2 regions of the Dietzia sp. 179-F 9C3 NHS genome follow, and region 2 is predicted to be linked to the other one. Evidence: riboswitches for the same ligand, from Rfam matches in the RefSeq annotation. Region 2 holds a riboswitch; the other holds the start of a gene.
The links. A riboswitch is a leader RNA that binds a small molecule or an ion and turns the genes downstream of it on or off. The one in region 2 is predicted to bind thiamine pyrophosphate.
Positions count from the first base shown of each region.

Region 1: another riboswitch for thiamine pyrophosphate. It lies ahead of ACH0BZ_RS04765 (3-oxoacyl-ACP reductase); the one in region 2 lies ahead of thiC (phosphomethylpyrimidine synthase ThiC).

Region 1 is NZ_JBIQES010000003.1:43,185-58,904, forward strand. It holds gene ACH0BZ_RS04720 (TetR/AcrR family transcriptional regulator) at 1-188, shown strand, start outside; gene ACH0BZ_RS04725 (SRPBCC family protein) at 235-699, shown strand; gene ACH0BZ_RS04730 (hypothetical protein) at 749-1,423, opposite strand; gene ACH0BZ_RS04735 (protein adenylyltransferase SelO) at 1,512-2,999, shown strand; gene ACH0BZ_RS04740 (TetR family transcriptional regulator) at 3,188-3,835, shown strand; gene ACH0BZ_RS04745 (ABC transporter ATP-binding protein) at 3,840-4,745, shown strand; gene ACH0BZ_RS04750 (ABC transporter permease) at 4,742-6,385, shown strand; gene ACH0BZ_RS04755 (hypothetical protein) at 6,607-7,110, shown strand; gene ACH0BZ_RS04760 (RidA family protein) at 7,107-7,469, opposite strand; gene ACH0BZ_RS04765 (3-oxoacyl-ACP reductase) at 8,105-8,869, opposite strand; TPP riboswitch at 8,905-9,002, opposite strand; gene ACH0BZ_RS04770 (transglycosylase family protein) at 9,318-9,659, shown strand; gene erm (23S ribosomal RNA methyltransferase Erm) at 9,890-10,678, opposite strand; gene ACH0BZ_RS04780 (MFS transporter) at 10,992-12,353, shown strand; gene ACH0BZ_RS04785 (glutathione peroxidase) at 12,500-12,994, shown strand; gene ACH0BZ_RS04790 (alpha/beta hydrolase) at 13,107-14,249, shown strand; gene ACH0BZ_RS04795 (pyridoxal phosphate-dependent aminotransferase) at 14,227-15,495, opposite strand; gene ACH0BZ_RS04800 (TerC family protein) at 15,588-15,720, opposite strand, start outside.
Region 2 is NZ_JBIQES010000001.1:73,444-89,163, reverse strand. It holds gene ACH0BZ_RS00425 (Na+/H+ antiporter subunit A) at 1-384, shown strand, start outside; gene ACH0BZ_RS00420 (Na(+)/H(+) antiporter subunit C) at 381-929, shown strand; gene ACH0BZ_RS00415 (Na+/H+ antiporter subunit D) at 926-2,551, shown strand; gene ACH0BZ_RS00410 (Na+/H+ antiporter subunit E) at 2,553-3,227, shown strand; gene ACH0BZ_RS00405 (monovalent cation/H+ antiporter complex subunit F) at 3,224-3,517, shown strand; gene ACH0BZ_RS00400 (monovalent cation/H(+) antiporter subunit G) at 3,514-3,876, shown strand; gene ACH0BZ_RS00395 (hypothetical protein) at 3,965-4,261, opposite strand; gene ACH0BZ_RS00390 (LytR C-terminal domain-containing protein) at 4,349-5,044, opposite strand; gene ACH0BZ_RS00385 (DUF3263 domain-containing protein) at 5,060-5,401, opposite strand; gene ACH0BZ_RS00380 (peptide deformylase) at 5,536-6,195, shown strand; gene ACH0BZ_RS00375 (GNAT family N-acetyltransferase) at 6,188-7,306, shown strand; gene ACH0BZ_RS00370 (exodeoxyribonuclease III) at 7,455-8,255, shown strand; gene ppk2 (polyphosphate kinase 2) at 8,321-9,214, shown strand; gene ACH0BZ_RS00360 (GNAT family N-acetyltransferase) at 9,255-9,551, opposite strand; TPP riboswitch at 9,747-9,861, shown strand; gene thiC (phosphomethylpyrimidine synthase ThiC) at 9,893-11,641, shown strand; gene ACH0BZ_RS00350 (CapA family protein) at 11,693-12,919, opposite strand; gene ACH0BZ_RS00345 (ABC transporter permease) at 13,075-13,857, opposite strand; gene ACH0BZ_RS00340 (ABC transporter ATP-binding protein) at 13,854-14,768, opposite strand; gene ACH0BZ_RS00335 (DUF1707 domain-containing protein) at 14,866-15,516, shown strand; gene ACH0BZ_RS00330 (thiazole synthase) at 15,523-15,720, opposite strand, start outside.

The DNA of each region.
Region 1 (15,720 bases), on a different contig from region 2:
TCGACGAACTCGTCCGGGAGGACGTGCCCGCCGACGTTGACCACGAGGCGCTGGCGAACCACCTCTTTCTCCTGGTGGAGGGGGCGTTCGCGCACCGCCCCGTCTACGGCACGGGCCTGGTGGCGCAGGCGCGCGGGATGGCCGCCGAGCTCCTGGCGGGCCGATCCGCACCACCGGGGACGCGATGACCGCCGACCGGATGCGAGCCCGCGCGTGGGCGGGCATGGTGGGGTCATGAGCAACGACACGAGCATCACCGTCGAGCGCGTGATCGATCACTCGGCGGCCGAGATCTTCGAGCTGCTGTCCAACCCGGAGAACCACGACCGGCTGGACGGCTCCGGCTTCGTCCGCGGCGACTACAAGTCCGACCGCATCCAGCAGGTCGGCGACGTGTTCACCATGGACATGGTGGGCGACCACATGGGCGGCGAGTACAAGACCGACAACCACGTGACCGGCTACGTCAAGGACAAGCTGCTCGCCTGGCGGACCGCGCCGGCGGGCACCGAGCCGCCCGGCTGGGAGTGGGTCTGGGAGCTCGAGCCGCAGGGCTCCGACTCGACCCTGGTGCGCCTCACCTACGACTGGTCCAAGGTCACCGACAAGGCGATCCTCGAGAAGGTGTCCTTCCCGCTGGTCTCCGAGAAACAGCTCGAGGACTCTCTGGGTAATCTCGCGGTGGCGCTGGCGGGCTGACGCGGTTCCCCCGCGACCGCCGGGCCGCGGTGCCCGGGGGCGGCCGGGCTCAGTCCCCGATCTGCACGCCCTCGAAGATCGTCGTGACGTCCTCCTCGAAGGACGGGTCCACGGGCGCGGTGGACTGCGCGGTCATGGTGTAGGTGGTGGAACCGGAGGCGCCGGGGACCACGATGATCTGAACGGAGGCCGGGCGCTCGGGCACCGCGCCCATCGCGGGCGCGGTGTACTCGGCGATCATCGACAGGTGGCCGCAGATCGTGCCCTCGGTGGTGGTGATGTCCTCGATGCCGAAGCCCTGGCGGATGCCCCTGAGCTGGGCCTCGAACGCCGCGTCCACGTCCGCGTCGGCCGGCTCGGCGGTGACGACGACGTTGGGCACGAACTGCCCGGTGCCGATCGAGGGGTTGCGCAGCATGAGGCGGATCATCTCCGAGTCCGTCCGCGTGGTGCGTTCCCAGTCCTCCGGCAGCGGGATCTCGACCTGCGGCTCGCCGTCGCGGGCCTCGACCGCGACGGTCGGCCCGTCGACGTCGGCACACTCGCCGTTGTCCCCCGCGCCGGCGCCGCTCCCGCCGGCGCCGTTCCCCTCGCCGGCCTCGGCGCTGGCCGTGACTCCGGGGGTCTCGTCGCCGGCGGTGACCGGGGTGTCGTCGGCCCCGCCGCAGGCGGTGAGGGCGAGCAGAGGCAAGAGCAGGACGGCGGGCAGCGTGCGGAGCGACATGGTGGGGGAGCCTAACGGTGCCGGGGTCACACATGGGCGCCCTTCTTCCCACGGTCGCGTGTTCGGCTCGCGTCCGTATGGTCGGGGCATGACCTCCTCGCCGACCGCCCCGACGCTCGGCGCCCGGTACGCCGATGAGTTCCCCGAGCTGGCACTGCCCTGGACCGCCGCGGAGGTGGCCGAGCCGCGGCTGCTCGTGCTCAACGAGCCGCTGGCCGCCGAGCTGGGGCTGGACCCCGCAGCGCTGCGCGGCGCCGACGGCGCCCGGTTCCTCGTGGGCAACGCGGTGCCCGACGGTGCGCGGCCAGTGGCCCAGGCCTACGCCGGCCACCAGTTCGGCGGATACTCGCCGCGGCTCGGCGACGGCCGCGCGCTGCTGCTCGGCGAACTCACCGCCCGGGGTGACGAGGGCCGGACGGGTGAGGAGAGCCTGCCCGGACTGCGCGACCTGCACCTCAAGGGCTCGGGCCGCACGCCGTTCGCGCGCGGCGGAGACGGCCTCGCGGCGGTCGGCCCGATGCTGCGCGAGTTCGTCGTCAGCGAGGCGATGCACGCCCTCGGCATCCCCACCACCCGCTCGCTGGCAGTGGTGGCCACGGGCACGCCGGTGGTCCGCGAGACGATGCTGCCCGGCGCCGTCCTGGCCCGCGTGGCGTCGAGCCACCTGCGCGTGGGCACGTTCCAGTACGCGAGGGCGCTCGCGGCGGGTGAGGACGGCGACGACGACCTGCTGCGCCGCCTGGCCGACCACGCCATCGCCCGTCACCACCCCCACGCCGCCGGCGCCGATAACCCCTACCTCGCCCTGTTCGCCGCGGTGCTCACCGCCCAGGCCGAGCTGGTGGCGCGCTGGATGCACGTGGGGTTCGTCCACGGGGTCATGAACACGGACAACACCACGATCTCCGGCGAGACGATCGACTACGGCCCGTGTGCCTTCATGGAGGAGGTGGACCCGCGGACGGTGTTCAGCTCGATCGACACCCAGGGCCGCTACGCCTATGGAGCCCAGCCGCCGGTCATGCAGTGGAACCTCGCCCGCTTCGCCGAGACCCTGCTGCCCCTGGTCCACGAGAACCAGGAGGAGGCCATCCGCCTGCTCACCGCCGAGCTCGAGACCTTCCCGGCGCACTACACCGCGGCGTGGACCGCGGGCATGCGGCGCAAGCTCGGGCTGGGGGAGGAGGTCGACGACGAGGTGGCGCGACCGCTCATCGACGCCCTCGCGGAGAAGCTGGCCGAGCACCACCCGGACCACACGCTGTTCTTCCGCCGACTCACCGAGGTGGCACGCGGCGACACGACGGATGTCGAGGACGGCTTCGGCGACTGGGCGCGGCGGTGGCGCGCGCTCTCCCCGGACGCGCGCGTGATGGAGCGCGCGAACCCGGTCTACATCCCGCGCAACCACCTCGTGGAGGAGGCGTTGGACGCGGCCACGGCGGGCGACCTCGGGCCGTTCGAGGAGCTCCTCGTCGTCGTCACCGATCCCTACACCGAGCGGCCGGGGCTCGAGCGTTACGCCCGCCCCGCGCCGCCCGGTGGCGCGCCGCACGTCACCTACTGCGGGACCTGACGCCCCGCGTGGCGGCGTGGCTCAGGGGACGATGCCGATCGCGTTGCACCCGGGGGCGAACTCGCAGGCCGAGCCGACGCCGAAGAGCGGGGCGGGCCGCCGCCAACCTTCCGCGGCCGCCATTGACCGAATGGTCAGTCAGCACCTAAACTGACCGAGTATTCAATCAGCATGGCGAAGGGGTCGATGTGCAGGGAGAACGCAAGGGCGGGGCCGAACGGATCCTCGACGCGGCGCTCGTGCGCTTCGGCGACCGGGGCGTCGCCGCGACGAGCCTCAAGGAGATCGCCGCCGAGGCCGGGGTCTCGCAGGCGCTCATCGTCCATCACTTCGGCAGCAAGGACGGCCTGCGCCGCGCGTGCGACGCCCATGCGGCCCGGCTCCTGCGCCGGAGCAAGGAGGACTCGATCGACGCCGGGCCGCAACTCGACCCGCTCATGGCGCTGCGAAAGATCGAGGACGGCCGACCGCTGCTGCGCTACTTCGTCCGCACCCTCACCGAGGGCGGGGAGCACGTCGACGAGCTCGTCGACCAGATGGTCGCCGACGCCGAGGAGTACACCGCCCGCGGCGTCGAGGAGGGGATCTTCAAGCCCAGCGCCGTCCCGCGCGAGCGCGTGGTGACCCTGGTGCTGTGGTCGCTCGGGACCCTCGTCCTGCACGAGCACATGCACCGCCTGCTGGGCGTGGACCTGCTCGCCGACGACCCCGGCCCCGAGAACCTCGCGCCGTACCTGCGGCCGACCATGGAACTGTTCACGCACGGACTCCTCGAGCAGGGCGCCTACGAGCAGTTCACGCGACTGTTCGACACCACGAACGTAGAGGAGCGCTGATCCCATGACGGACGCACCCGTGATCTCCGCCCGGGGGGTGGTCAAGACCTTCGGCACCACCCGGGCCCTCGACGGCCTCGACCTCGAGGTGGCACCCGGCGAGGTCCACGGCTTCCTCGGGCCCAACGGCGCCGGCAAGTCCACCGCGATCCGCGTCCTGCTGGGGCTGCTGCGCCCCGACGCCGGCGAGGTGCGCCTGCTCGGCGGCGACCCCTGGGCCGACGCCGTGGCGCTGCACCGCCGACTCGCCTACGTGCCCGGCGACGTCGCGCTGTGGCCGAACCTCACCGGCGGCGAGGTGATCGACCTGCTCGCCCGACTCCGCGGCCCCCTCGACCGCACCCGCCGGGACGCGCTCTGCGAGCGCTTCGGGCTGGACCCCACCAAGAAGTCGCGCACCTACTCCAAGGGCAACCGCCAGAAGGCGGCGCTGATCTCGGCGCTCACCTCGGACGTCGAACTGCTGCTGCTCGACGAGCCGACCTCCGGACTCGACCCGCTCATGGAGGTGGAGTTCCAGCAGGTGATCCGCGAGGCCCGGGACGAGGGCCGGACGGTGCTGCTCTCGAGCCACATCCTCGCGCAGGTCGAGGCGCTCGCCGACCGCGTCTCGATCATCCGGCAGGGCAGCACCGTCGAGTCCGGCAGCCTCGAGGACATGCGGCACATGACCCGCACCACGATGGTCGCCCGCCTCGACGGGCCGTGGGACGGGCTCGCGGCCACGCCCGGGGTGCACGACGTGCGGGCCGAGCACGGCGAGGTCCACTTCCAGGTGGACGGCGACCGGGTGGACCACGCCGTCCGAGCGCTGGCACCCCTCGGCGTGCGCTCGCTCGTCGCCCACCCGCCCACGCTCGAGCAGCTCCTCATCCGCCACTACGGCGACGCCCCGGAGGCAGCCCGATGAGCACCGCGGCCGCGCGAATCGCACCAGCGCAGACCGCGACGGTGGGCACCGGGCTGGCCGGCACCGGCACGCTCATCCGCTTCTTCCTCCGCCGGGACCGGATCACGCTGCCGGCCTGGCTCGCGGGCCTGGGCCTGTACGTGCTCTACGTGGGCGCGGCGCTGCCCACGCTGGCGCCCGAGCCCGAGGACCTGCAGGCGCTGGCCCCGCTGTTCAGCCAGCCCGTCGGCCGCATGTTCACCGGACCGGCCTTCGGCATGGACGCCCCCACGTACGAGCGGCTCTTCGCGAGCGGCTACGCCCTCTACCTCTTCCTGCTCGCGGCCCTGATGAGCATTCTGCTCGTCACTCGCCACACCCGGCTCGAGGAGCAGTCCGGCCGCGCCGAGCTCATCCGCGCCAACGTCACCGGCCGGAACTCCGCGCTCACCGCGGCGCTGCTGGTCGCCGTGCTCGCCAACGCCGGGGCGTTCGTCGTGGTGGCCGGGATGTGCCTGGCCACCGGCTTCGCGGCCGGCGGGTCGGTCCTCGTGGGCCTGTCCACCGCCCTCACCGGCCTGGCCTTCGCCGGCATCGCCGCCGTCACGGCGCAGCTCAGCGAGTTCTCGCGCACTGCGGCCGGCATGGCGGGGATCGTCCTCGGCGCCGCCTTTGTCCTCCGCGCCCTCGGCGACATGGCGGCGGTCGGGGGCACCGCGTTGTCGTGGGCCTCTCCGCTGGGGTGGGCCGCGCAGACCGCCCCGTACGTCCACGACCGGTGGGCGCCCCTCGCGCTGCTCGTCGGCCTCGCCGTCGTCACCGTCGCCGCCTCCTACCTGCTGCTCGCCCGCCGCGACTTCGGCGCCGGCGCCGTCGCCCCGCGGCCCGGGCCGCCGCACGCGGGCCGCGCGCTGGGCACGCCGGTCGGCCTGGCCGCCCGGCTCCAGCGCGGCGCCCTCCTGGCCTGGGGCGCGGCCATCGTGGCCGTGGGCGTGGTGGACGGCGCGTTCGCCCAGGAGATGCTCGGGGCGGCCGACGGCATGCCCCCCGAGCTCCGAGAGATGTTCGGTACCCAGGGGCTCCTCGACGGCTACGTGGCGTTCCTCGGGAAGTTCGTCGCGATCATGGTGGCCGCGTACGCGGTCTACGCCGTGCAGTCGCTCCGCGAGGAGGAGGCCCGTGGGCGGGCCGAGCTGGTGCTGGCCACGGGCGTGGGTCGGGTCGCCTGGCCGGCCTCACACGCGCTGGTCGTGGCCGCCGGGGTGGTGCTCGTCACCGCGGCGACCGGCCTCGGCACGGGACTGGCGGCCGCCGCGGTCATGGGCGACGGCGGGGTCGTGGGCGACGTGCTGATCTCGCACCTGGCCACGATCCCGGCGCCCCTGGCCGTCCTCGGTGCGTGCGTGGCGCTGTTCGCCTGGGCGCCGCGGCTCGCCGCGCCGGTGGGCTGGGCGCTGGTCGCGCTCACCGGTGTGGTGACGGTCTTCGCGACGCTCCTCGACCTGCCCGAGCAGGTGCAGGCGCTCTCGCCGCTGTACCACCTTTCCGACGTGCCGGTCGAGGAGTTCGCACCCGCGCCCTTCCTGGCCGTCACGGCCGTTGCCGCGCTCGCCGTGGCGATCGGCCTGGCCGGGATGCGGCGCCGGCAGATCGGCGGGTGAGGCGGCCGCGCCTCCCCCGCCGCCTCTGTGCCGCCGCTGCTCAGAGCCCGGCCGAGAGCGGCCCGGGATGATGGCCCCTCCGATCGACCATAGGGGTCGTGAGCTGCTTCACATTCCACGCCCGTGGCGGGTCGCGGCTCGACGGGGACCGTCCCGGTCTGGGTAGGGTGTGCGCCGCGACGGCCCGGCCCGGGCTCGCTCTACGGCCGGAGAGGAGACAGGTGCGCGCACGACGGACGGCCCCCGCCGCGGGGCTCGCGCTGGTAGCGCTGGCGGTGGCCGGGTGCTCGGCGGCGGAGGCGCCGCTGCCCGTCCTCGACTCCGACGCCCGCCCCACCGACGCGGTCAAGCGGGAGGTCAACGCCTCGGTCACCGAGATCGTGGGCACGCTCACCGCGCACGATGCCGAGGCCAGCCGCACCCTGGTCGCCGGCGACGACTACGGACCCTGTGAGGAGGGTGGCCGCGGCGAGCGCGTGGGATACGACTTCGGCGCCATCTGGCTGGAGTCGCCGAGCTTCGCCCGGGACTGGGACGCGCTCGCGCCCCGCGTGGAACAGGCCGCGCAGCGCCACGGCTACACGCTCGCCGAGGAGCAGCCCGCCGCCGACGCCGAACGCACCCTGGTGTTCCGCAACCTCGACGCGGACCGCGTCGAGGTGGCCGTGACTCCGACGAGCGTCGGTACCTCGGCCGGCTCGAGCTGCTTCCCGCCCGCGGACTAGGAGCCGGCCTCCATCACGGCGATCGCGTCGATCTCGACCGTCGAGCCGTAGGGCAGGTCGGACACGCCCACGAAGGTCCGGGCGGGCCGCGGCTCGGAGAACACCTCGAGGAACTGCTCGTTGGCCTCCTCGCGGAGGGTGATGTCGGTGACGAAGTAGGTGAGTTTGACGACGTCGTCTGGCGTCGCCCCCACGGTGGCCAGTCGCTCGGTCATCCGCTCGAACGCCGCCGCGAGGGCCTCGTGGCGGCCCTCGACGGGCTGGAAGTCGAGGTCCACGGACAGGGCGCCGGAGACAAAGACGTGGTTGCCGCTCCGGAACGCGGGGCTGTAAGGATGCTGGGAGTCGGGGGCGGTCATGCCTCCCACCGTAGGTCACCCCTGCGGTCGGGGAGGAGGGTGCGCGGGATGAGTGTCACCGAGATCGTGATCTCCGGCCCCGTCGGCGGCGTGGTGCTGGTCAACATGGTGGGCGCGGTGACCGCGGCGCTGGGGGCGGCGAGCCTGCTCATCGGCTCGGTGGTGTGACGGCGCCGGGGCCGTCGCCGGCCTCAAGCGCGATGTCCAGCCACAGCACGGTGCGGCCGGCGGGGTGTTCTCCGTGATGCTCGGGGGATTCGCTCACTCGCGCACCCCTCCCGCGGCGCCCCGGCTGCGGCCGGCTCGCGTCGTTGCAGGTGGGGGCGCAGACACGCCGGGCGGCGCGGGAGTCCGGCGGCGCCACACGCCGGCCGAGCCGCACGATGTGAGCGAAACCCGCCCACATGCTGTGCGAGACCGGATCGGCATTCCGATTCGCACACCGGGGAGAGCCCGATTCGCGCACTCCGGTGGCGGGCACCGGTGGCCGGGTGCTGATCCGGGCCGCGTGTGTGGCGCTCCTGGTGCGCGTGTGGCACAGGGTGCGGCGAGGTCACGTCCGAGGGGTGCGCGAGTGAGCGAAAACCCGGAGCCTCCGGATGACGACGAGGGGCGGCGGTCGCCCCCGGCGCCGGTCAGCCCTTGACCAGGCCGCCGTCCACGATGAGGTTCTGTCCCGTCACCGCACGCGCCCACGGGGAGGCGAAGAACACCACCGCGTCGGCGAGCTCGGCCGGCTCGGTGGCGCGCCGCAGCGGCGTGCCGGAGGCGATGAGGTCGAACACCTCCTCGGGAGTGGCCGCGCTCGCGTCGGTGGTGCGGAGCAGCCCGCCCGAGACCATGTTCACCGTGATGTTGTCCAGCCCCAGGTCGGTGGCCAGCGTGCGCGTCAGCCCTAGCGCGGCGGCCTTGGCGGCCGTGTAGTCGTGGTACGGCACCACGGGATGCTGGACCAGGTTGGTGCCGATCGAGACGATCCGCCCGTAGCCGGCCTCCCGCATGCCGGGCAGGGCCGCCTGCGTCGTGGACATCGTGGCCTTGAGCGCCCCGCGCAGCTGCGCGTCGAAGTCCTCCCAGCGGATGTCCTCGACGGAGGGCCGGGCGTCGCCGTTGAACGAGAAATCCACCAGCGCGTTGTTCACCACGGTGGTGACCGGGGCGCCGAACCGCTCGCGCGCCTCGGTGAACAGGCGGCGGACCTCGTCGTCGTCGGTCACATCGGCCTGCACCGCCACGGCCCGGTCCTCGCCGACCTCCGCGACCAGCGCGGCGGCCGCGTCTGCGCTGCGATGGTAGTTGACGACGACCCGCGCGCCCTCGCGGGCGAAGGCCCGCACGATAGCGGCGCCGAGCCCACGGGCCCCGCCGGTGACCAGAACGATCTGCTCGTCGATACGCATGTCTCCCACTTTCCGTCCGGGGCGGGCAGGGGGCACGGGCATCGCCTCGACATCCCTTCGCCGGCACGACCCGGATCAGGTTCGACGGGTGTGATCTCAGCCGCCCGGCTGGGCGGCACCCCGTGTCACGGACCACCATAGCCAGGGCGGGCTCAGCCCGGCGGCCGCTGTTCCACGATCAGCGTCGGCTGGCACGGCGCGGGCCCCGCGGCGCCGCCGTGGGGGCGGCACGTCGGGTGTGACCGACCTCATGCCGGGGTTTCCCCGCGCGCGGATCGGGTGGTGATCCGAGGGGTGCGCTGGCGATTCGCCGCGTCGGGCGGCTCCGCGGGACCCGGCAGGACGCGATCCGAGCGGCCCCGCGGCTTGCATCCCCCCTCCCCGCCGCTCCTAGGGTCGTCCGGGTCCGAAGCACTACCCCGAGACCTTCGTAGGAGGTCCGCGAAGTATGCAGCAGAAGACCGTTCAGATCCTCGCCGGCGCGTTCCTCGCCGGAGGTGTGGCCGCCGGCGGCGCCACGGCCGGCACGCCCGTCGCCGAGGCCGCGAGCCCGGCCGCCTGGGACCAGGTGGCGCAGTGTGAGTCCGGCGGGGACTGGCACATCAACACGGGCAACGGCTACTACGGCGGCCTGCAGTTCGCCGCCCAGACGTGGACCGGCTTCGGTGGCGACCAGTACGCCCCGACCGCCGACCAGGCCTCGCGCGAGCAGCAGATCGAGATCGGTGAGCGCGTGCTCGCCGGTCAGGGTGCCGGCGCCTGGCCCAACTGCGGCGGTCCGCTGCACTGATCACGGCCGGTCACGAAATCCCGCCCGCCCGGGCGAGGGGCAGGAGGAGCGCCCGCTCCTGGCCACCACGTCGTCGGTGGCGGTCGTGCCCAGCCGGTCGTGAACGTGGGCGCGCTATTCCAGGGAGTTGCCCGGGTTTTCGCCCATGAGCCAGGGTCGCGCTGGCCGCTGCCTCCGTCTGTTGTGCGCGCGTCGCTTCGTCACGGGGCCGACGGCAGCAGCCGCGGCCGTCACCTGTCGCGCGGTGGCGACGTCCCCGTCGTCTCGAACAGGTCCACCCACTGCTCCACGGTGAGCCGGCCGGGGAGCGAGCCCGGCGCGGCACCGACCCGCCGGCACCACGCGTGGGCCTCCCGGGGCCGGGAGGCCAGACGGGTGCGGACGAGGATCTCCGCGATGCCGCGGCCTCTACCCGTGTAGACGCGGTGCACCATGGTCTGGTAGCGCTTGCGTTCGTCGGGTGCCACGAGCGGCTGCGCCCGCCGGTGCATGACCAGGATCCCGCCGTCGACCCCGGGGCGCGGCCTGAACGCCGCGGACGGGACGCGTCGCCCGAGGGTGAACTCGACCCACGGCGCCCACTGGGCCGTCATCATGGTGGCGCCGCCTACCCCCGCCCTGCGCCGCGCCACCTCCCACTGGACGAGCAGGACCGCGTCGGTCCAGCCCGGTGCGTGGAGGAGCCGCCGCAACAGCGCGGTGGTGAGGTGGAAGGGCAGGTTGCCCACCACGACGTGCGGTGTGGCGGGGAGGAGGTACCGCAGCGCGTCGGTGTGTATGACGACGAGTCGGTCGCCGAACCGGCGGTGCAACCGCGCGGCGAGCCGGCCATCGATCTCTACGGCCGTCGTGGGGCGGCCGAGGTCGAGCAGTGGCGTGGTCAGCGCGCCGTCGCCGGGGCCGATCTCGACGATCGGGCCGGCGGTCTCCGCGACGCGAGAGACCATGTCGGCGATGACGTGTGGGTCGGTGAGGAAGTTCTGGCCGTGTTCGTGCCGGCCGTGGGAATGCGTGGGCATCGTTGATCGCTCCGCGAGAGGTGTCGGGAGCCGGGCATGCCGGAGAGCCGCCCGGCCGGGGAACCGGGGCGGAGAGACCGTGAGAAGTGGTCCGCCGCCTTAGCGGCTGGAACGCAGCCGCAGTGAGCCGACTCCGGTGATCAACATGAGAGGAGAGTAGCACCGGCGGCGGCGTTGGATCAGCGAGACGAGCTGGTCCGCGACGTCCGCGGGCAGAAGCTGGAGCGGATGGCGGCGCGGTACGGCATTGGCCGCCGCGTCGCGGGCCCTCCAACCGGATGAGGTGTCCGAGAAGACGACTACCCTCCACAGGGTGAGCACCGCCGAGTCCGTCTACTCCGCCCTCGTCCGTCGCGAGGGCTCGCGTGCGGGCGACCTTCCGGAGCGGGTCGAGCGGGACATCCCCCGCAACGGGCTGCGCCTCGTCACGGCCAACACGCTGCAGTCCTCCGGCGACCAGACGGTCAACGCCTCCACGGTCCTGCCGTGGCTCTTCCATGCCCTCGGTGTCCCGGCGGCGCTCGTCGGCCTGCTGGTACCGGTCCGGGAGTCGCTGTCGATGCTCCCGCAGGCCTTCCTCACTCCGCTCGTATTGCGGGTGCGGCACCGCAAGTGGGTGTTCGTGGCCGGCGCCGGCGTCCAAGCCGCCGCGGTGGCGGTAATGGCGGCGATCGCCGCGCTCGGCCACGGCCTCCCCGCCGGCATTGGGATCCTCACGGCGCTCGTGGTGTTCTCGCTCGGCCGCTGCCTGTGCTCGATCGCGTCCAAGGACGTCCAGGGCCGCACGATCCCCTCCGGCGAGCGCGGCCAGATCATCGGCCTGGCCACCTCGGCGGCGGGCCTCGTCGCCGTCACCTTGGGCCTGGGTATCCGGGTGCTGGGCGGGGACGACCTGCGACCCGGCTTCCTCGCGCTCCTGCTGACCGCCGGCGCGCTGCTGTGGGTGCTCTCGGCCACGGTGTACGCGCAGGTCACCGAGCCGGGGGAGGAGGCAGCGGCGGCGGGCCAGGGCCGGGAGGGAAGTGACGACGACGCGGGCGGATCCTGGTTCGGCGAGGTGATACGGCTGTTCCGTGAGGACGCCACCTTCCGCCGCTTCGTCACCGTGCGCGGGTTGATCCTCGTGTCGTCCCTCAGCCCGCCGTTCCTCGTCTCGATGTCCGTGGGCGCGGGAACCGGGGCACTGGCCGGCCTGGGCGGGTTCATCCTCGCCTCCGGCATCGCCTCGCTCCTCGGGGGCCGGATCTTCGGCCGGCTCGCCGACCGGTCGAGCAGGCTGCTCATGGGGTGGGCCGCCGCGGCGGCGTCGGCGGTCGCGGTGATCATCGTCGCCGTCGTCTCCCTCCCGGCCTTCGACGGTGGCTCCGCCGCCGGCACCGCGTTCTTCGTCGCCGGCTACTTCGTGCTCACGCTGCTGCACTCCGGCGTGCGGGTGGGACGCAAGACCTACGTCGTGGACGTGGCGGAGGGCGACCTGCGGACCACCTACGTCGCCGTGTCCAACTCGGCGATGGGGATCATCCTGCTGGCCGTGGGCGGGATCAGCTCGCTCATCGCACTCGCGGGCGCCCAGTGGGCACTGGTGTTCCTCGCCGCGCTGGGGTTCGTGGGCGCCGCGTCGGGCCTGCGGATGCCGGAGGTCTCGGGCCGCGCGCGCAGCGGCTCCAACGGTTGACCGGACGCCGCCCGGCGACCTCGCCGAGGGCATGTGGCCCGCGGGTCTCCGCCGAGAAGCTGTCTCCTTCTGCCTCCATGGTTCCAGGGTGCGAGTGCATGATGAAGTGACCGTGACAACGGCACGGGCGACGACGAGGAGGCCACATGACCGCGGAACAGACCACCCTCGGAGATTTCCGGGCCCGCCGCCTGGACGGGGTCGAGCAGGACCTCGCCGAGTACGCCGGCCGGGTCGTCCTGGTGGTCAACACCGCCAGCAAGTGCGGGTTCACGCCGCAGTACCGGGGTCTGCAGGAGCTGTACGAGCAATATCGCGACCGCGGCCTGGTGGTGCTGGGCTTCCCCTGCGACCAGTTCGCGCACCAGGAGCCCGGCAGCGACGAGCAGATCGGCGTGTTCTGCGAGCGCAACTACGGTGTGGAGTTCCCGATGTTCTCCAAGATCGAGGTCAACGGCTCCGGCGCGCACCCGTTGTACCGCTGGCTCAAGGGCCAGAAGTCCGGTCTGCTGGGTGGGCGGATCACGTGGAACTTCACCAAGTTCCTCGTGGGGCGCGACGGCACGGTGGTCGCCCGCTTCGGGCCCAACCGGAAGCCGGAGAAGCTGAGAGGCGCCGTGGAGGACGCACTGCGGGGCTGACCTCCGGGCCGCTCACCTGGCAGAACAGAGATCGGCAGAGGTGAAGAATTGTGCCGGTGTGTGACCCGTCAGTAACATAATGCGCGGTACTCCGCCCGACCCTGGGAGCAACATGTCCATCCGCCGCAGCCGCCTGGCCACCGCCGGCGCCCTCGCCGCCGCCCTCGTCCTCGGCTCCGCCGCCCCGGCGCCGGCCCAGAGCGACGACCTCGACCCCGCCTCGCTCGGCCTCGACCCCGAGACGATCGTCGAGATCGCCGGCTCGCTGCCGGTCGGCTCGACCGCCGACCTCCTGGGGTCCGTGGGCTCGGCGGACGTCCCGCTCATCGGGGCCGGTTCCTCGAGCCCGCTCCACGGCACCCCGAGCGAGGTCGACGAGTCGATCACCGAGACCACGTTCCTCCGTGCAGAGAAGAGCGGTTCCTACGAGTACTGGTACATCAACTCCGCCGCCATGCAGCGCGAGGTCGTCGTGGAGGTCGTCCCCTCCCGTGGCGAGAGACCGGCGCCGGTGCTCTACATGCTCGACGGGGTCGACTCGCCGGCCACCTCCGGCTTCAAGAGCAGGGCCAAGATCGATAAGCGTGAGGCGTTCGAGGACGTCCATGTGGTGACCCCGACGCGGGCGTACGCCGCGTACTGGACGGACTGGGAGCAGGACGACCCGACGCTCGGCCGCAACAAGTGGGAGACCTTCCTCACCGAGGAGCTGCCCGACATCGTCGAGGCCAAGCTCGCGACCAACGGCAAGAACGGCATCGGCGGCATCTCCATGGGTGGCCAGGCCGCCATGCACCTCGCGGCGACCCACGACCTCTACGACGCCGTCATGTCCTTCAGCGGCTACTACTCGACCATGGACCAGCTCGGTTACCAGACCATCCGTCTCACCGTGGAGACCCGCGGCGGCGACGTGCAGAACATGTGGGGCCCGTTCCGCAGCGAGCGCTGGCGCGAGAACGACACCATCGCGCACCCGGAGGGGCTCCGCGGCAAGAAGGTGTACTTCAATGCCGCCAACGGTGAGATCGGTGCGGACGACCTCACCGCGTACAGCGACCCCGCCGCGATCCCGGTCGGGATCGTGCTCGAGCGCGGCGTCCTCGAGGGCACCAAGGACTTCGAGCGTGTGCTCAAGGCGAAGGATATCGACCACTTGGCCGAGTACGCCGACACCGGCCTGCACAACTGGAACACCTTCCTCGAGAAGTTCGACGACGGGTTCAACTACATCAAGCCGGCGCTGCAGGGCTGAGCACGCGCGAACGCCCGGCCACGGCCTCCGCCCGCCGCCCGAGGTAGCTGCCGATCGCGTCGACCGCGCGGTCGAGCACCTCGGCGTCGGGCAGGCACACGATCCGGAAATGGTCCGGCTCGGGCCAGTTGAAGCCGCTGCCGTGCGTGACGAGGATCCGCTCGGAGCGAAGCAGGTCCAGGACCAGTTCCTCATCGGAGTCGATGCCGAACAGCTCGCGGTCCAGCCGGGGGAAGCAGTACAGCGCTCCGCGCGGGGCCACGCAGCTCACGCCGGGGATCTCTTCGAGCCGCTCCGCGGTCAGGGCCAACTGGCGTTCGATCCGGCCGCCGGGGTCGATCACCTCGTCGTCGGTCCACGGCGAGTCCTCCGCCAGCGCCACCGGGATGGCGTGCTGGCCGGGCACGTTGGAGCACACCCGCATGTTGCTCAGCAGGGTGATGCCCTCGAGTAGGTCGGCGGCGGCGCCGAGCGGTCCGGTCACGGCGAGCCACCCGGCGCGGAAGCCGCACACGCGGTACGCCTTGGACAGGCCGCCGAAGGTCAGGCAGAGCACGTCCTCGCCCGCGGCGAGCGCCGCGTGGTGGTGGACGGCGTCGCCGAAGATCAACTTCTCGTAGATCTCGTCGCTGAGCAGGATCAGCCCGTGTCGGCGGGCGATGTCGGCCATGCCACGGACGGTCTCGGCGCTGTACACCGCGCCCGTGGGGTTGTTGGGGTTGATCAGGACCAGCGCCCTGGTCCGCGGGGTGACCTTGGCCTCGATGTCCGCGAGCGAGGGGTTCCAGCCGTTCGCCTCGTCGGCGAGGTAGTGAACGGGCACGCCGCCGGTGAGGTTCACCGCGCCGGTCCACGTGGGGTAGTCCGGCGCGGGCACCAGGATCTCGTCGCCCGGGTCCACGAGCGCCTGCAGGACGAGCGTGATGAGCTCGCTCACCCCGTTGCCGAGGAACACCTGGTCCGCGGTGATCCCATCGACGCCGCACCGCAGGTAGTACTCGGCGACGGCCTCGCGGGCGGGCCGGATACCGCGCGAATCCGAGTAGGCCTCGGCGGGCCGGATGGCGCGCACCACGGCGTCGACGATCTCCTCACGGGCGTGGAGACCGAAGGGATACATGTTGCCCAGGTTGAGCCGGAGCACGTCGTGCCCGGCGGACTCCAGGCGCATCGCCTCGGTGAGGACCGGGCCGCGCACGTCGTAGCGGACGTCGCGGAGCCGGCGGGACTGGCGGTAGGTGTGCATGCCTCCCAGGACACCGGAGAAGTGGAGCGTCAGGAAGGTCCACTTCCGTCAGTTCTGAGAGACCACTTTCAAGGCCCGCCGCGCCGGGTGCGTCAGACGGTGGGCCCCTGCTGCTCGACGATCTTCTCGGATTCGCCGGCATCGCGGCCCGAGGCGCGGGCGGAGCTCAGCCGCGTCTCGTGCGCGGCCCGGATGATCTCGGAGTACCTGTCCTTATGGTCGAGC
Region 2 (15,720 bases):
GGCGTGGGCCTACTGCTGGCCGCCGGCACCGCCGCCGGCTCGATGGCGTTCGGCGCGCCCGCCCTGTCCAGCGCGATGTTCGAGTTCACGCTCCCGGTCTTCGGCCAGGTCAAGTTCGTCACCGCCCTGCTGTTCGACCTCGGTGTCTACCTCATCGTGGTGGGCCTGGTCCTGGACATCCTCCGCAGCCTCGGCGCACGCCTCGACCTCGACGAGGAGGACATCGAGGAACTGCGCGCCGTCTACGTGGACGCCACCGACAGCCCCTCCACCGCCGCCCTGCGGCAGGTGCCGGGGGTCGACGAGGACGCCGCCCGCACCGACCTCGTCGCCCGCCGCGAGGCCGCCGAGAACCAGGGCGCGCTCCCGGGAGGCACGTCATGACCGCCGACTTCGCCCTGCTGCTGCTCGCCGGCGTCCTCGCCGCCTGCGGCGTCTACCTGCTGCTCGAGCGCGCGATCATCAAGATCCTGCTCGGGATCATGATCCTGTCCAACGGCATCAACCTGCTCATCCTGGCCGCCGGCGGCCCGCCCGGGAACCCCCCGATCCGCGGCCGCGGCTGGGACGCGCACTCCACGGACTCCGACCCGTTGGCGCAGGCCATGATCCTCACCGCGATCGTCATCACCGCGGGCGTCGGGGCGTTCATCCTCGCCCTGGCCTACCGCTCGTACCAGTTCACCACCCTCGACGAGGTGGCCGACGACGCCGAGGACACCAAGATCGCCAAGCGCTCCCCCACCGACGCCTGGTCCGCCCCCGACCGCGACCGCTCCGACGACCACCTCACCGGCTCACCTACCGAGCTCGGCGACCAGGTGGACTACGACGACGACGAGCTTCACGACGGTCTCCCCGAGGCCGGCGAGACCACCACCGGGTCCCCCGGCCCCGAGACCGCCACCGGCCGGGAGGGGGACGCATGACGACCCAGGATCTCTTCGGCTACCTCATCCCGTCAGTCGTCCTCGGACCGCTGCTCGCGGCCGCCGCCTGCCTGGTGGTCTCGCGCCGTCCGCGGATCCAGAACATCATCACGATCGTCACCCTCACCGGCCTGCTCGTGGTGTCCGGCCTGCTCGTCTACCTCACCGACCAGCACGGCATGCACACCGTCCAGGTGGGCGGCTGGGACGCGCCCGTCGGGATCACGCTCGTCGCGGACCGGCTCAGCGCCATGATGCTGCTCGTCTCGTCGATCGTCCTGCTCTCGGTGATCATCTACGCCGTGGGCCAGGGTGTCCGGGACGGCGAGGGCGACCAGCCCGTGTCGATCTTCCTGCCCACCTACCTCGCCCTGGCCGCCGGCCTGGCGGCGGCGTTCATCGCCGGCGACCTGTTCAACCTCTTCGTGGGCTTCGAGATCCTGCTCGCCGCCTCCTACGTCCTGCTCACGCTGGGCGCCAGCCAGGAACGCGTCCGCGCGGGCGTGTCCTACACCGTCGTGTCGATGATGTCCTCGATGGTGTTCCTCCTGGGCATCGCCCTGGCCTACTCGGCCACCGGCACGCTCAACCTCGCCCAGCTGGCGATCCGCATGGCGGAGGTCCCGGACGGGCTCAAGGCGACGATCTTCGCCGTGTTCCTCGTGGGCTTCGGCATCAAGGCCGCCGTCTTCCCGCTCTCCACCTGGCTGCCGGACTCCTACCCCACCGCGCCCGCGCCCGTCACCGCCGTCTTCGCCGGCCTGCTCACCAAGGTCGGCGTCTACGCGATCATCCGGTTCCAGACGCTGGTGTTCCCCGGCGGGATGATGGACGACATCCTGCTCGTCGCGGCGCTGCTCACGATGCTCGTCGGCATCCTCGGCGCCATCGCGCAGTCCGACATCAAGCGAATCCTGTCGTTCACCCTCGTCAGCCACATCGGCTACATGATCTTCGGCGTGGCCCTGTCCACCGAGGCCGGCCTGAGCGCGGCCATCTACTACGTCGGCCACCACATCATCGTGCAGACCACGCTCTTCCTCGTGGTGGGCCTCATCGAGCGGCAGGCCGGCTCGTCGTCACTCCGTCGGCTGGGCTCCCTCGCCGTCGCCAGCCCCGTCCTGGCCGTGACCTTCCTCGTCCCGGCCCTCAACCTGGGCGGCATCCCACCGTTCACCGGGTTCATCGGCAAGCTCGCCGTCATCCAGGCCGGCGCCGATCTCGGGGGCGCGCTGGTGTGGGTGCTCGTCGCCGGCTCCGTGGTGACCAGCCTGCTCACCCTGTACGTGGTGGTCCGCGTGTGGTCCAAGGCGTTCTGGCGGCCCCGCGCCGACGCCCCCGAGGGCTCGCTCGTGCTGGCCAAGCCGCTCGCCCTGCTCCCCTCCGACGAGTACGTGGAGTTCGACGAGCGCGAGGAGGTCGGGCGTATGCCGCTGAGCATGCTCGGGCCGACGATCGGCCTCGTGGTGGTCTCCCTGCTCATGACCGTGTTCGCCGGCCCGCTCCTGGGGATCACCGACCGCGCCGCCGAGACCCTCATAGACCGGCAGGAGTACCTGGTGACCGTCCCCGCCGACGCCACCCCCGGCCGCCACGTCGATTCACTGACGGGGGTGCGCTGACGTGTACGACACCACCGGAACCCCCGGCCGCCCCCGCCTCGACGCGCGGGTCGCGGGCTCGCGCATGTTCATGAGCCTGTGGCTCACCTTCGCCTGGGTCATGCTCTGGGGCACCCTCGAGATCGGCACCATCGCCGCCGGCTTCCTCGTGGCGCTCACCGTGATGCTGCTGCTGCCGTTGCCCCGGGTCCCCGTCGAGGGGCTCGTGCGGCCGATCTCCACGATCTGGCTCCTGATCGTGATCGCCTACTTCCTCGTCCGGTCCTCGCTGCAGGTCGCCTGGCTGTCCGTCCGGCCGGCGCCGCCGCCCCGGGCCGCCGTCCTGCCGGCGCCCATGCGCCTCAAGTCCGACTTCTGCCTGGCTCTGGCCGTCAACACGCTCAACCTCATGCCCGGCGGCATCGTGGTGCGTGTCGACCCACTGGCCCGCTACGTGTACGTCCACGTCCTCGACGCCGGCTCCGACGCCGCCATCGAGCGGTTCCACACCCAGGTCGCGACCATCGAACGGCTCTACGTCCGCGCCTTCGAGCGCCCCGAGGACTGGCGGCACAGCCCCGCCCCCTACATCGCGCCCACCGAGGAGTACGAGGGCGAGGAGTTCCGCGACACCCCCGCCCAGGAGACCATCCCGGACCGCCGCGGCCCGGCCGGACACGAGGAGGGCATCCGATGAGCATCACCATGCTGCTCTGGTCCGGCGCCGTCGTGGCGCTCGGCATCGCGCTGTTCCTCACCATGGTGCGGATGCTCGCCGGGCCGTCCACCCTCGACCGGCTGATCTCCCTGGACATGCTCGCCGCCACCGCCCAGTGCGGCATCGGCGTGTACATCGCCTGGACCAAGGACACCACCCCGGCCGCCGCGCTCGTCGCGCTCGCACTGGTCGCGTTCCTCGGCTCCGTGTCGGTGGCGCGGTTCCGCGTGGACGACGACGAGGGACTCCCCGAGGAGGCCAACCGATGACCGCGATCCTCGAGGTGGTGGCCGCGCTCTTCGTCTTTGCCGGCGCCCTGCTCGTCCTGGCCAGCGCCGTGGGCCTGGTGCGATTCCGCGACACCCTCAGCCGCATGCACCCCGCCGCCAAGCCGCAGGTCCTCGGTCTGGTCCTCGTGCTCTTCGGGGCCGGCCTGCGGATCGTCCCCCACGTGGACCTCGGCATGCTCGTCATCACCGCGATCGTCGCCGTGTGCACCGCGCCTGTCATCGCCAACCGCGTCGGCAACCTCGCCTACCGCGAGAGCGTCGAGGACGGCACCATCACCCACGAGGCCCCGCCGACCCTGGAGACCCCCACCGGCGACGACGAGGCGCGCGACCGCTGACCCCCGGGCGGCCCCGGATACACCGAGCCCCGCCAACCCTGACGGGCGGCGGGGCTCAAGCGGTGCGCCCGGGGGCGCGACCAGGGGATCAGGGGGCGGGCTGCTGCTCGACCGGGACCTGCTGCTGCGCGGCGCCGTCGGCCGGGGCCTCGCCCTCCGCGGGGGCCTCGCCCTCGGCGCCCTCGGGCGCGCTGGTCTCCGTGGTGGCCTCCTCCGACGTCGACGTCTCGGCCTTGGGCTCCTCGGAGTAGGTGGGGAGCGTGTACGGCGCGTCCGGGTCCGCCGGCTGCTGGTTGGGCGGGCTGCACGCCGTCACCGCAGAGGCGGCGAGCGCGAGGGCGGGAGCCGCGACCAGGAGGCGGCGGGCGGTCTGACGCGGGGCCATGTGGGCTCCTTCGAATCCGGGAGGCTTCATGAGGCTGTGTTCACGATCCCGCGAGGCGGGCGCGCCTGCACATCATATCCTCAGGCGTCAGCGGTCGAGGTCCTGGGTGACGATCACGATGACGCCGGGGGTGTCCACCGCCAGATCGGAGGGCCGGGGCTCGGCCGTGATGCCGAGCTGCGCGGCGATCGCCTCCGCGGCTTCCTGCTCCCCCGGACCGGGCCCGTAGTAGGCGGTGGACACTGGGACCACGCCACGGTTCGACGGCATGTTGGCCACGTCCTCGACCGCGAAGCCGGCATTGCGGAGCGTGTCGCCCGTGCGCGCCGCCAGGCCCGTGACGTTGCTGTTGTTGAACACCTGCACCGGCACCGCGGACGCCTGGCCTGCGCCCGGCGCCGCGCCCGGGGCCTGGCCGTCCTGGCCGCCCTGGCCGTTGGCCGGGACAGCCGCGGGGTCCTGCTCGTCCGGGACGGTGTCGCCGCCCTCGGGCGCCTGGCCGTCGGCGTTCGCCGGGTCGCCCGCGGGCTGGTCGCCGTCGGCCCGGCCCTCGGCGGGGGCGCCCTCCTGCGAGGTGGTGGCCTGGTCGGCGGTCGTGGTCGCGTCGTCCTCGCCGCCGAACAACTGGACCAGCCCCACACCGATCGCCACCACGACGGCGGCGAGGAGCACCATGGCGATCGCCCGGTACGGGGGACCGGTCGGCTCGCCGGGGTCGTACCCGTCGGCGTTCCCGTGCCGGTCCGCGGGGTCGTGCTGCGTGGTCTCGGGATGGGGGCTCACGCCGGTGAGTGTAGGTCAGTCGAGGCGCATTCCCAGGTTGCGCGCCGCGCGTGCCTTCTGACGGCTGCTGCGCATCCTGCGGAGCCGCTTGACCAGAAGGGGGTCCGCGGCGAGCGCCTCCGGGCGGTCGATGAGCCCGTTGAGGATCTGGAAGTACCGGGTGCCGGACATGTCGAAGCGCTGCCGGATGGCCTCCTCCTTGGAGCCGGCGAACTTCCACCACTGGCGCTCGAACTCGAGCATGGCCTGGTCGCGGTCCGACAGGACCGGGTCGGCCGCGTGGAGCTCGGCGTCCGCGGCCGCGTCGCCGTGGGCCCGGTCCTGGTCCTGCGACGACATCGCGTGGGCGGCGCCCATACGCACCTCCTGTGCTCGGGGTCCGGCGTGGTGCAGACCGGCTCGGGAACCGGGGGTCACACCGTTGTGATTCCCCCGCATTCAACCACGCCGCACCGACAGGACGCAGCCCCGTGCACCTAGAATCGTCTCCCATGGCCGTCCTGCCCATCGTCATCCTCGGTGATCCCGCGCTCCACACCCCCACCGAGCCCGTCACCGAGTCCCCCGAAGAACTCCGCGGGCTCGTCGAGGACCTCTACGAGACGATGGACGCCGCCAACGGCGTGGGCCTGGCCGCCAACCAGGTGGGCATCCGCAAGCGCGTGTTCGTCTACGACTGCCCCGACCTGGACACCGAGGACGGCGGCCAGCTCTCCCGCGAGGAGGTCGACGCCCGCGGCGGCTGGATCACCCGCCGCGGCTGCGTGGTCAACCCGGTGCTCGAGACCTCCGAGATCCCCGAGACGATGCCGGACCCGGAGGACGACCTCGAGGGCTGTCTGTCCGTCCCCGGCGAGAACTTCCCCCGCGGCCGCGCCTGGTGGGCCCGGGTCACCGGCACCGACGAGCACGGGGAGCCGGTTTCGATCGAGGGGTACGGCCTGTTCGCCCGCTGCCTCCAGCACGAGGTGGGCCACCTCGACGGCTTCCTCTACACCGACGGCCTCATCGGCCGGAACCGCAAGGCCGCCAAGCGCGCCATCCGCGACAACGGCTGGGGCGTGCCCGGCCTGAGCTGGGACCCGGCGTCGGACCCCGATCCGTTCGGCGGGGACGAGGATGACGACGAGGACGCGGTCGCGGATGCCTGAGGCGGACCCGGGGCCCGACGGCCGGGGCCACTCTGACCGGGGCCTGTCCGACCGCTCCCGCTGGAACGCGGGGCGCCGCATCGACGTGGGCGAACGCGTCGTGGTCCGCCGGCACCTCCGCGACGGCGAGACCTCACACCTGTACACCGACGTCATCGGACACGTCGTGGCGCTCGAGCCCGAGCTGGTGGTGCGGCGCGACTCCGGCGACGCGGCCGGAGAGGAACTGCGGATCCCGGACGCCGACATCGCCGTCCTCAAGGTCCTGCCCCCGCGGGTCGTGCGCAACCGCGACATCCGGGCCCGCGAGTTCGCCGGCGCCCTGGCCTGGCCGGGCACCGAGTACGCGCTGGTCGACGGCTGGTTCTGCCGCGCCGGCGACGACTGGTCCTACCGCGGGGGCTCGGCCGTGCCCGTGCTGCCGTGGGCGAGCTGTGAGGACCTGGACGGCGTGCGCGACTGGTACGCCGCCCGCGGGCTGCCCCTGCGGTTCGCGGACGTGGCCCGACTCGTGGCGAGCGACCGGCTCGAGCTCGACGGCGCCCCGGTCGCCCCAGAGCGCCTCACCGTGGGGCGCGAGCTGCTGCTGTGCACCGCGGACAGCGCCACGCTCCTCGCCTCGGTCGACGACCGGCGCCGCGACGTGATGTTGGCCGAGGCTCCCGACGACGACTGGCTGGCCCTGTACCACGCGACCGCCGATCTCGACCCCGCGCGCGTGCGGCCCTCGATGCTCGCGACCGCCGGGCTCGGCGGTGCGGCCGAGCGTGACGGCACCGGCGGCGTAGCCGACGAACCGGGTCCCGGCGGGCACGCGGTCTTCGCACGCTTCGAGGAGGCGGGCTCGCTCGCCGCGATCGCGCGAGGGGCCGTCACCGCCGGCCCCGACGGGGTGCCGCGGGTGGCCGTCTCATGCGTCGAGACCGCCGACGCGCACCGACGCCGGGGCCTGGCCGAGGTGGTCACCGGCGCGCTCGTCGAGTGGGGCGTGGGTCTGGGCGCGCAGGAATGCCACCTCCACGTGTTCGCCGACAACGCCGCCGGCCGCGCCCTCTGGGCCAAGCTCGGCCTGGAGCCGCACCACACCCTGCGCCACGTCCAGGTCGACTGACCCTGCCGTCCCCTGGCCCGCCCCACCCCGCCTCCAGCCCACCCGAGAGGACGAGAACGGTCCAGGGCATGCTGCCGTGTCCGGGATTACCCACCTCCATCGTCCACCTCGACCCACGAGACATACCCCCGCGCAATAGACTGGGCACATGCGACTGGCCACCTGGAACGTCAACTCGATCAGGGCTCGACGGGACCGCGTCGTGGCCTGGCTCGAGCGCTCGGACGTGGACGTCCTGGCCATGCAGGAGACCAAGTGCAGGGACGAGCAGTTCCCGCACGAGGCGTTCGAGGAGATCGGCTACCACGTCGCCCACCACGGGCTGAGCCAGTGGAACGGTGTGGCCGTGGCCTCCCGGGTGGGGCTCGACGACGTGCGCCTGGGCTTCGACGGCATGCCGGGCTTCCACAAGGACCCCGAGCGGTCTCAGGACCCGGAGGCCCGCGCGATCTCCGCCGTGTGCGACGGCGTCCGCGTGTACAGTCTCTACGTGCCCAACGGCCGCGAGCTCGACGACCCGCACTACACCTACAAGCTCGAATGGCTGGCCCGGCTGCGCGACCACGCCAAGGCCTCCCTGATCGACGACGCCGACGCGCAGATCGCCCTCGTCGGCGACTGGAACGTGGCCCCGCAGGACGACGACGTGTGGGACATGGAGTTCTTCGACGGCAAGACCCACGTGTCACAGCCCGAGCGCGAGGCGTTCGCCGCGTTCGACGACGCCGGCTTCCGCGAGGTCACCCGCGAGTTCACACCCGGCCCGGGCGTCTACACCTACTGGGACTACACGCAGCTGCGCTTCCCCAAGAAGCAGGGAATGCGGATCGACTTCCAACTCCACTCACCTGCGCTGGCGGCCCGCGTCACCGGCGCGAGCATCGACCGCGAGGAACGGAAGGGCAAGGGCGCCTCGGATCACGCCCCCGTCGTCGTCGACCTCGAATAGCCGCGGCACCACCTCGCCGTCACCCAGCCACCCCCGCCCCCCATCCGCCCTCCAGAGAGGTACCGATGTCCACCTTCGAACTCCGCCACTACATCGACAAGCTGCGCGCGGAGGGCTACACGGTCCGCGACGACCACGGCGAGGACCCGGACCTCATCGACATCAACGGCAACGCCGTCGACACCTGGCGGGAGAACTACCCGTACAACAAGCGCCTCGACCGCGCCCAGTACGAGGTGGAGAAGTACCTTCTGCAGATCGAGCTGCTCAAGTTCCAGAACTGGCAGTCCGAGTCGGGCCACCGGCACGTCATCGTGTTCGAGGGCCGCGACGCCGCCGGCAAGGGCGGCACCATCAAGCGGTTCACCGAGTTCATCAACGTGCGGCAGGCGCGCGTGGTGGCGCTGGTCAAGCCCACCGAGACCGAGATGTACCAGTGGTACTTCCAGCGGTACGTCAATCACCTGCCAACCCGCGGGGAACTCGTGATGTTCGACCGCTCCTGGTACAACCGCGCCGGCGTCGAGCGCGTCATGGGCTTCTGCACCGACGACCAGTACGAGGTCTTCATGGAGCAGGCCCCCATGTTCGAGAAGATGCTCGTCGACTCGGGCATCGGGCTGACCAAGTTCTGGTTCTCTGTGACCCAGGAGGAACAGAAGACCCGCTTCGCGATCCGCCAACTCGACCCCGTGCGCCGCTGGAAGCTCTCCCCCATGGATCTCGAGTCGCTGGACAAGTGGGACAAGTACACCGACGCCAAGGAGGAGATGTTCCGGCGAACAGACACCGACTGGGCGCCGTGGATCACCATCAAATCCAACGACAAGAAGCGCGCCCGCATCAACGCCCTGCGCTACTTCCTCAACAAGTTCGACTACCCGGAGAAGGACTCGCAGGTCGTGTTCGACCCGGACCCGAAGATCGTCAAGCGCGGCAAGGACGCCGTCGGCGACTGAGCCCGGGCCTCCCGGCCACCCCGAAATCGGCGGGGGCGGGTCAGGCGGCGGCGACGAGCAACTGGTATTCGGGGAAGCGGGTGAGGAAGCGGCGGACGTAACTGCAGACGGGACGGATCTTGTGCCCGTCGAGGCGCATGCGCGTGAGCACGAGGCTCACCAGCAGGCGCGCGATGCCCTGCTGCCCGTACTCCTCCTCGACGACGGTGTGCAGGAGGATGTAGACGTCGCCGTCGCGCTCGTAGCCCACGAGGCCCATGAACGTCTCGCGGTCCCACAGCTCGTACCGGTCCCGGTCGGGATTGTGGACGAGCATCATTGACGTGTCGCCGGACATCGGGTCTCCTCGGGTCAGGCTGTGTTCCGCCCGATCCTACTCGCGCCTGAACAGCCCGAGGTGATCTTGCGGAACGACCTCGGTGGTGACCCGGGCCGCGTGCCGCGGGCGAGCCGGTCCCCCACCACGAGGTTCTCGACGAACCACGTGGAGCGCCGCGCCGCCGGGTAGTGTCTGCGTCACAACTTCATAGCCATTCATCCACACGGGAGCCCGCCTCGGAGCGCGGGCTGAGAGGACGGCCGGCCGGGCCGTCGACCGTCGAACCTGTCCGGGTAATACCGGCGTAGGGAGATCAGGAACCCATGAGCACCACCATGCCCGAGGGCGGTCGCGCCTTCATGCCCACCGTCAGCCCCGAGGAACTGGAGTCGCTCAGCGGCGGCAGGGGCCCCGGCGAGCGCAACGCCGCGCCCGTGGACTCCGTGACGTGCGGCCCCATCCACTCCAGCCGCAAGGCGTACCTCGACGTGCCGTGCGACGGCGCGGGGCCCGACGGCGTCCTGCGCGTCCCCGTGCGCCGCATCGACCTCACCGACGGCACGACCTTCGACGTGTACGACACCTCGGGGCCCTACACCGGATATGACGACGACGAGGCCTGCCACGACCTGGCGGCGGGCCTGCCCCGGACCCGGGCCGACTGGACGTATCCGGAGCCGGCCCCCGCTTCGGAGAGCGACGCGACCGCTGTCCGGACCCAGCTCGCGTGGGCGCGGGCGGGGCACATCACGCCGGAGATGCGCTTCATCGCCGCCCGCGAGGGCTTCGATCCCGAGGTGGTGCGCGAGGAGGTGGCCGCCGGCCGCGCCGTCATCCCGGCCAACCACCGCCACCCGGAGAGCGAGCCGATGATCATCGGCAAGCGTTTCATGACCAAGGTCAACGCCAACATCGGCAACTCGGCCGTGACGAGCTCGATCGCCGAGGAGGTCGAGAAGATGGTGTGGGCCACCCGCTGGGGCGCCGACACCGTCATGGACCTGTCGACCGGCAAGGACATCCACGCCACCCGCGAGTGGATCCTGCGCAACTCCCCCGTACCGATCGGCACCGTGCCGATCTACCAGGCGCTGGAGAAGGTGAACGGCGATCCCACCAAGCTCACGTGGGAGCTGTACCGGGACACCGTGATCGAGCAGTGCGAGCAGGGCGTGGACTACATGACCGTCCACGCCGGCGTGTTGCTGCGCTACGTGCCGCTCGCCGCCAAGCGCGTGACGGGCATCGTCTCGCGCGGCGGGTCGATCATGGCCGCGTGGTGCCTGGCCCACCACCAGGAGTCGTTCCTCTACACCCACTTCGCCGAGCTGTGCGAGATCCTCGCTCGCTACGACGTGACCTTCTCCCTCGGCGACGGCCTGCGGCCCGGCTCGATCGCCGACGCCAACGACGAGGCCCAGTTCGCCGAGCTGCGCACCCTGGGCGAGCTGACGACGATCGCCAAGTCACACGGCGTGCAGGTGATGATCGAGGGCCCCGGCCACGTGCCCATGGACAAGATCGTGGAGAACGTGCGGCTCGAGGAACAGTGGTGCGAGGAGGCGCCGTTCTACACCCTCGGCCCGCTGGCCACCGACATCGCGCCGGGCTACGACCACATCACCTCGGCGATCGGCGCCGCCCGCATCGCCGAGGCCGGCACCGCGATGCTCTGCTACGTCACCCCCAAGGAGCACCTGGGGCTGCCGAACCGGGACGACGTCAAGACCGGCGTCATCACGTACAAGATCGCCGCGCACTCGGCGGACCTGGCCAAGGGGCACCCGGGCGCGCAGCGCCGCGACGACGCGCTGAGCACCGCCCGGTTCGAATTCCGCTGGCGTGACCAGTTCGCGCTCGCGCTAGACCCGGACACGGCGATCGAATACCACGACGAGACGCTGCCGGCCGAGCCCGCCAAGACCGCCCACTTCTGCTCCATGTGCGGGCCGAAGTTCTGCTCGATGCGGATCTCGCAGGACATCCGCGACTACGCCGCCGAGCACGGCCTGGAGACCGTCGAGGCGATCGAGGCGGGCATGGCCGAGAAGTCCGCCGAGTTCACCGAGGCCGGCGGGCGGGTGTACCTGCCGATCGAGGGCCGCTAGCGCGGCAGGTGCGCACTGTGAGGTGTGATCACCCCTCGCAGTGCGCACCTGCTACGGAGTAGCCCTCGCCGGCGTGCACTCGCGTGCGGCCTCGAAGGTCTGTTGGAGCCGCTGCGTGGTGTAGGCGTCCTGGCGGCGAGGGATGCCGTCACCCTCGATGAGCATCGCGTCCCAGTCCGCGTCGGTGACCAGCGGCCGGTCGGGGCGGGGGCGTGGCGCGTCGGCTCCCTCCGAGCCGTCCGTGGCCGGGACGTCGACGGTCACCGTGAGCACGCCGGTGTGCCCGGCGGGCTCGCTGGACATGTAGTAGACGAAGTTGCCGAGCCCGTAATGGACGTAGGCGTCGCCCACCCAGCCGGCGCCGTTGACGCGGTGCGCGTGGTCGCCCAGGATCACGTCGGCGCCCGCGGCCTCGAGCGCGGCGGCGGTCTCGATCGCGGCGTCGCCGGGGCAGGTGTACCCCTCGGCGCCCATGTGCATGTACACCACCACGACGTCGGCCTCCTCGCGGGCCGTCCGGACCTCGCGCAGGAGCCGGTCGCGCGGGATCGCGGAGGCGATGCCCGGCTTCAAGGGCCCCGCCGCGTTATAGGTGAGCGTCTCCTCGACGATCTGCGAGGCGGTGAGGAAGGCGACCTTCACGCCGCGGACCTCGGTGATCCACGGGGCGAACGCCTCGTCGGCATCCCGCCCGATGCCGATCACCGGGATCGGCGAGGCCGCTCGTGCCGCGAGCGTGTCCTCCAGCCCGACGGAGCCGAAGTCGACGGCGTGGTTGTTGGCCATGGACACCACGTCCACGCCCGCGCCCGCCACGGCCCGCAGCGCGCTCGCCGGGGCCCGCCAGGTGAACGGCTTGCCCGGGTACGGGCTACCCCGCTCGGTGAGCGCGGTCTCGAGGTTGGCCATCGCCAGGTCGGCGCTGCCCAGGCCGTCGCGCAACTCGGCGAGGGAATGCGGGTCGCGGGCGAGCGGGGCGAGGTGGTTCTCGAAGTGGATGTCGCCGGCGAAGGCCAGCGTGATCCGCTCGGCCGGGCGGGCGTGTCCGCCCGGCGTACCCTCCGCCGGCGCGTCGACGTTGTCGCCGTCCGCCCAGCCCTCCTTCGCCCCGACGACGACACCTGCGGCGATCGCGGCACCCGCCACGAGCCCCACGACGAGCCCGGCGCCGAAACCGGCCGCCACGAGTCGACGACGTGACCGGGCGCGCGACGAGACCCGGGCCCGACGCGCCGCCTCGTCACGCGCCCTGGACGCAGGGGTGGAGAACGTCGACATGATCCCACGCAGACTATCGGCCCGGCCGTCCGCTCTGGAAATCCCGCTGCGCCACGGGGCAACCGCAGCACCCTCCCGGGGGCCGGGATCACACCGCGGGGTGGATGCGCCGGGCCTTCTTCGAGCCCCGATGCACAGGTCCTGACCGGCCCCTGTCAGGCGTCGCGGCGGAGCGTGAGCACCAGGCCGATCGCCCACAGGGCCACGCAGACCACGGCGAACCACATCAGGGCGGTTCCCGTCCCCCACGTAATGGAGCCCTTGGCGAAGTCGCCCTGGACCCAGTAGTCGGCGTTGGCGAACGGCATCCACCCGGCGAGCGTGTCGCCGATCCGCGGGATGAGGCCCACGAGCCCCTCGAGGGCGAGGGTCCACACGAGGAACAGCGAGATGGTGCCGGCGGCGTTGCGCATGATGTACGCCAGACCGACCACCGCGACCGTGCCGAGCGCGGCCTGGACGGAGAGGCGCCACAGGAACGTCAGCCCGTCGCCGGAGAACGGCGTCCAGGACTCGTTGCCGGACAGCGCCCCGGCCACGAGGAGCGCGAGGATCACCGACACGGCGGTGACGGCAGCGGAGAGCACCGCCAGCAGCGCCGTCTTGACCGCGACCACCGGCCACCGCCTGGGCACGGCGAGAAACGTGGCCTTGAGGGTGTGGTACCGGTACTCGCCGGTCACGGCGACGATCGCCGCGATCCATGAGAGGAAGAGGGTGAAGGCGCCCACGCCGAGGAGGGCGAACATCGGGTCGCTCCCGCCGCCGGGGGCGTCTGCCGCCACCTCGCCGTTCGTGGCGGTGGCGCCCGTGGCCGCCTGCTCGAACTGGCCGATGAGCGCGGCGAGGCCCACGCCGAGCACGATCGCCAGGCCGTAGAGCCAGTAGGCACTCTTGGTGGAGGTGAGCTTGATCCACTCGGACCGAAGCAGCGTCATCGGGTGGCCTCCTGACCGTGGTACTCGACGTCGTCTCCGGCGAGCGACATGAACGCCTCCTCGAGCGACGCGCGCTTCTCGTGGAGCTCGTGGACGGTCACGCCGAGACTCGCGGCGAAGTCGCCCACCCAGGTCGCCGTGGTGCCGGGCAGGTGGAACACGCCGACGGCGGTGTCGTAGGTTGCCTCGATCCCCTCCTCCTGCGCTGCGACGGCGAACTCCCGCTGGTGGGGGGTGCGGAAGATCACCGTGGCGGCGCCCCGAGAGAGGAACTCGTCCACGGAGGCCTGGGCGCGGAGTCGGCCGCGGCCGATCACCACGAGGTCCTGCGCCGTCTGCGACATCTCCGAGAGCAGGTGGCTCGAGACGAGCACCGTGCGCCCCTCGGCAGCCCGGGCGTGCATGAACTGGCGGATCCACAAGATCCCCTCCGGGTCCAGGCCGTTGACGGGCTCGTCGAAGAGCAGGACCTCAGGGTCGCCGAGCATCGCGGCGGCCAGGCCGAGGCGCTGGCGCATGCCGAGGGAGTAGCCGCCGACCTTCCGGCCCGCGACGTCGGACAGGCCCACGAGACCCAGCATCTCGTCTACGCGGGTCGCGGGGATCCCGCCGGCCGCCGCGAGCATCCTGAGGTGCGCGTGCGCCGAGCGGTTCGCGTGCGTCCACGAGGCGTCGAGCAGACAGCCGACCGTGCGCATGGGGTCGTCGAGCCGGTCGTAGGGCACGCCGTTGACCAGCGCCTCACCCGACGTGGGGCGGTCCAGGCCCACGATCATCCGCATCGTGGTGGACTTGCCGGCGCCGTTGGGGCCGAGGAAGCCGGTGACGACACCGGGCCGCACCGAGAAGGTGAGATCGTCCACGGCGGTGGCGGCGCCGTAGCGTTTGGTCAGGTTGCGCACCTCGATCATGCGCTCCAGTGTGCCTGGCGGACCGCCCAGGCCGGGGCGCCCACCCCGAATGGCCGCCATCTGACGACGCCGGCCCGGTCCACCTACCCTCGGGGCCATGGATGACGCCACGCCCGATCCCGACCGCGATCTGCCCGCCCTGCGCGCCTCGGACACCGAGCGGCACGCCACCGCCGAGATCCTGCGGCAGGCCTACTCGGAGGGGCGGCTCAGCCTCGACGAATTCGACGAGCGCACGTCGCGGGCATACGAGGCCCGCTTCCGCTCCGACCTCGCCGGGCTCACGCGCGACCTCGTCCCGGCGGGCCACGAACCGCCGGTCGCGCCCGCGCACCGGCGCGCGCACGGGGCCGCCCCGGGCCGGCGCGTGACCGGCGGGTCGGGGCCGTCGGTCTCCCTCGCCGTCATGGGCGGCAGCGAGCGGGTCGGCACGTGGACCGTCCCGTCGACCCACACGGTCTTCGCGCTCATGGGCGGGGTCGAGCTCGACCTGCGCCAGGCGTCGCTGCAGGCGGACCACACCACCATCGTCGTCATTGCGATCATGGGCGGCGTGGAGGTCCTCGTGCCGGACGACGTGCAGATCGAGGTGGACGGCGTCGGCCTCATGGGCGGGTTCGGTGAGGACCGGGGCCCGTGGAAGACCGACCCGCGGCCCGTCCGCCAGGCCCCGCCCGGGGCGCCGACGGTCCGCGTCACCGGACTGGCGCTGATGGGCGGCGTCGGCGTGCGGCGGGTGCCGCGGTAGCGGCGGTCAGTCGATCGGCGGGCTCGAGGCCTGCGCCCAGAACCGCTTGGGGATCCGGCCGGCGCGGCGCGCGGCGTACCCGGCGCGGACCGCCTCGCGCATCGCCGCCGCCATGAGCGGCGGGTGCTCGGCGCGGGTGACGGCGGTGGCGAGCAGGACGCCGTCGCAGCCCAGCTCCATGGCGAGCGCGGCGTCGGAGGCGGT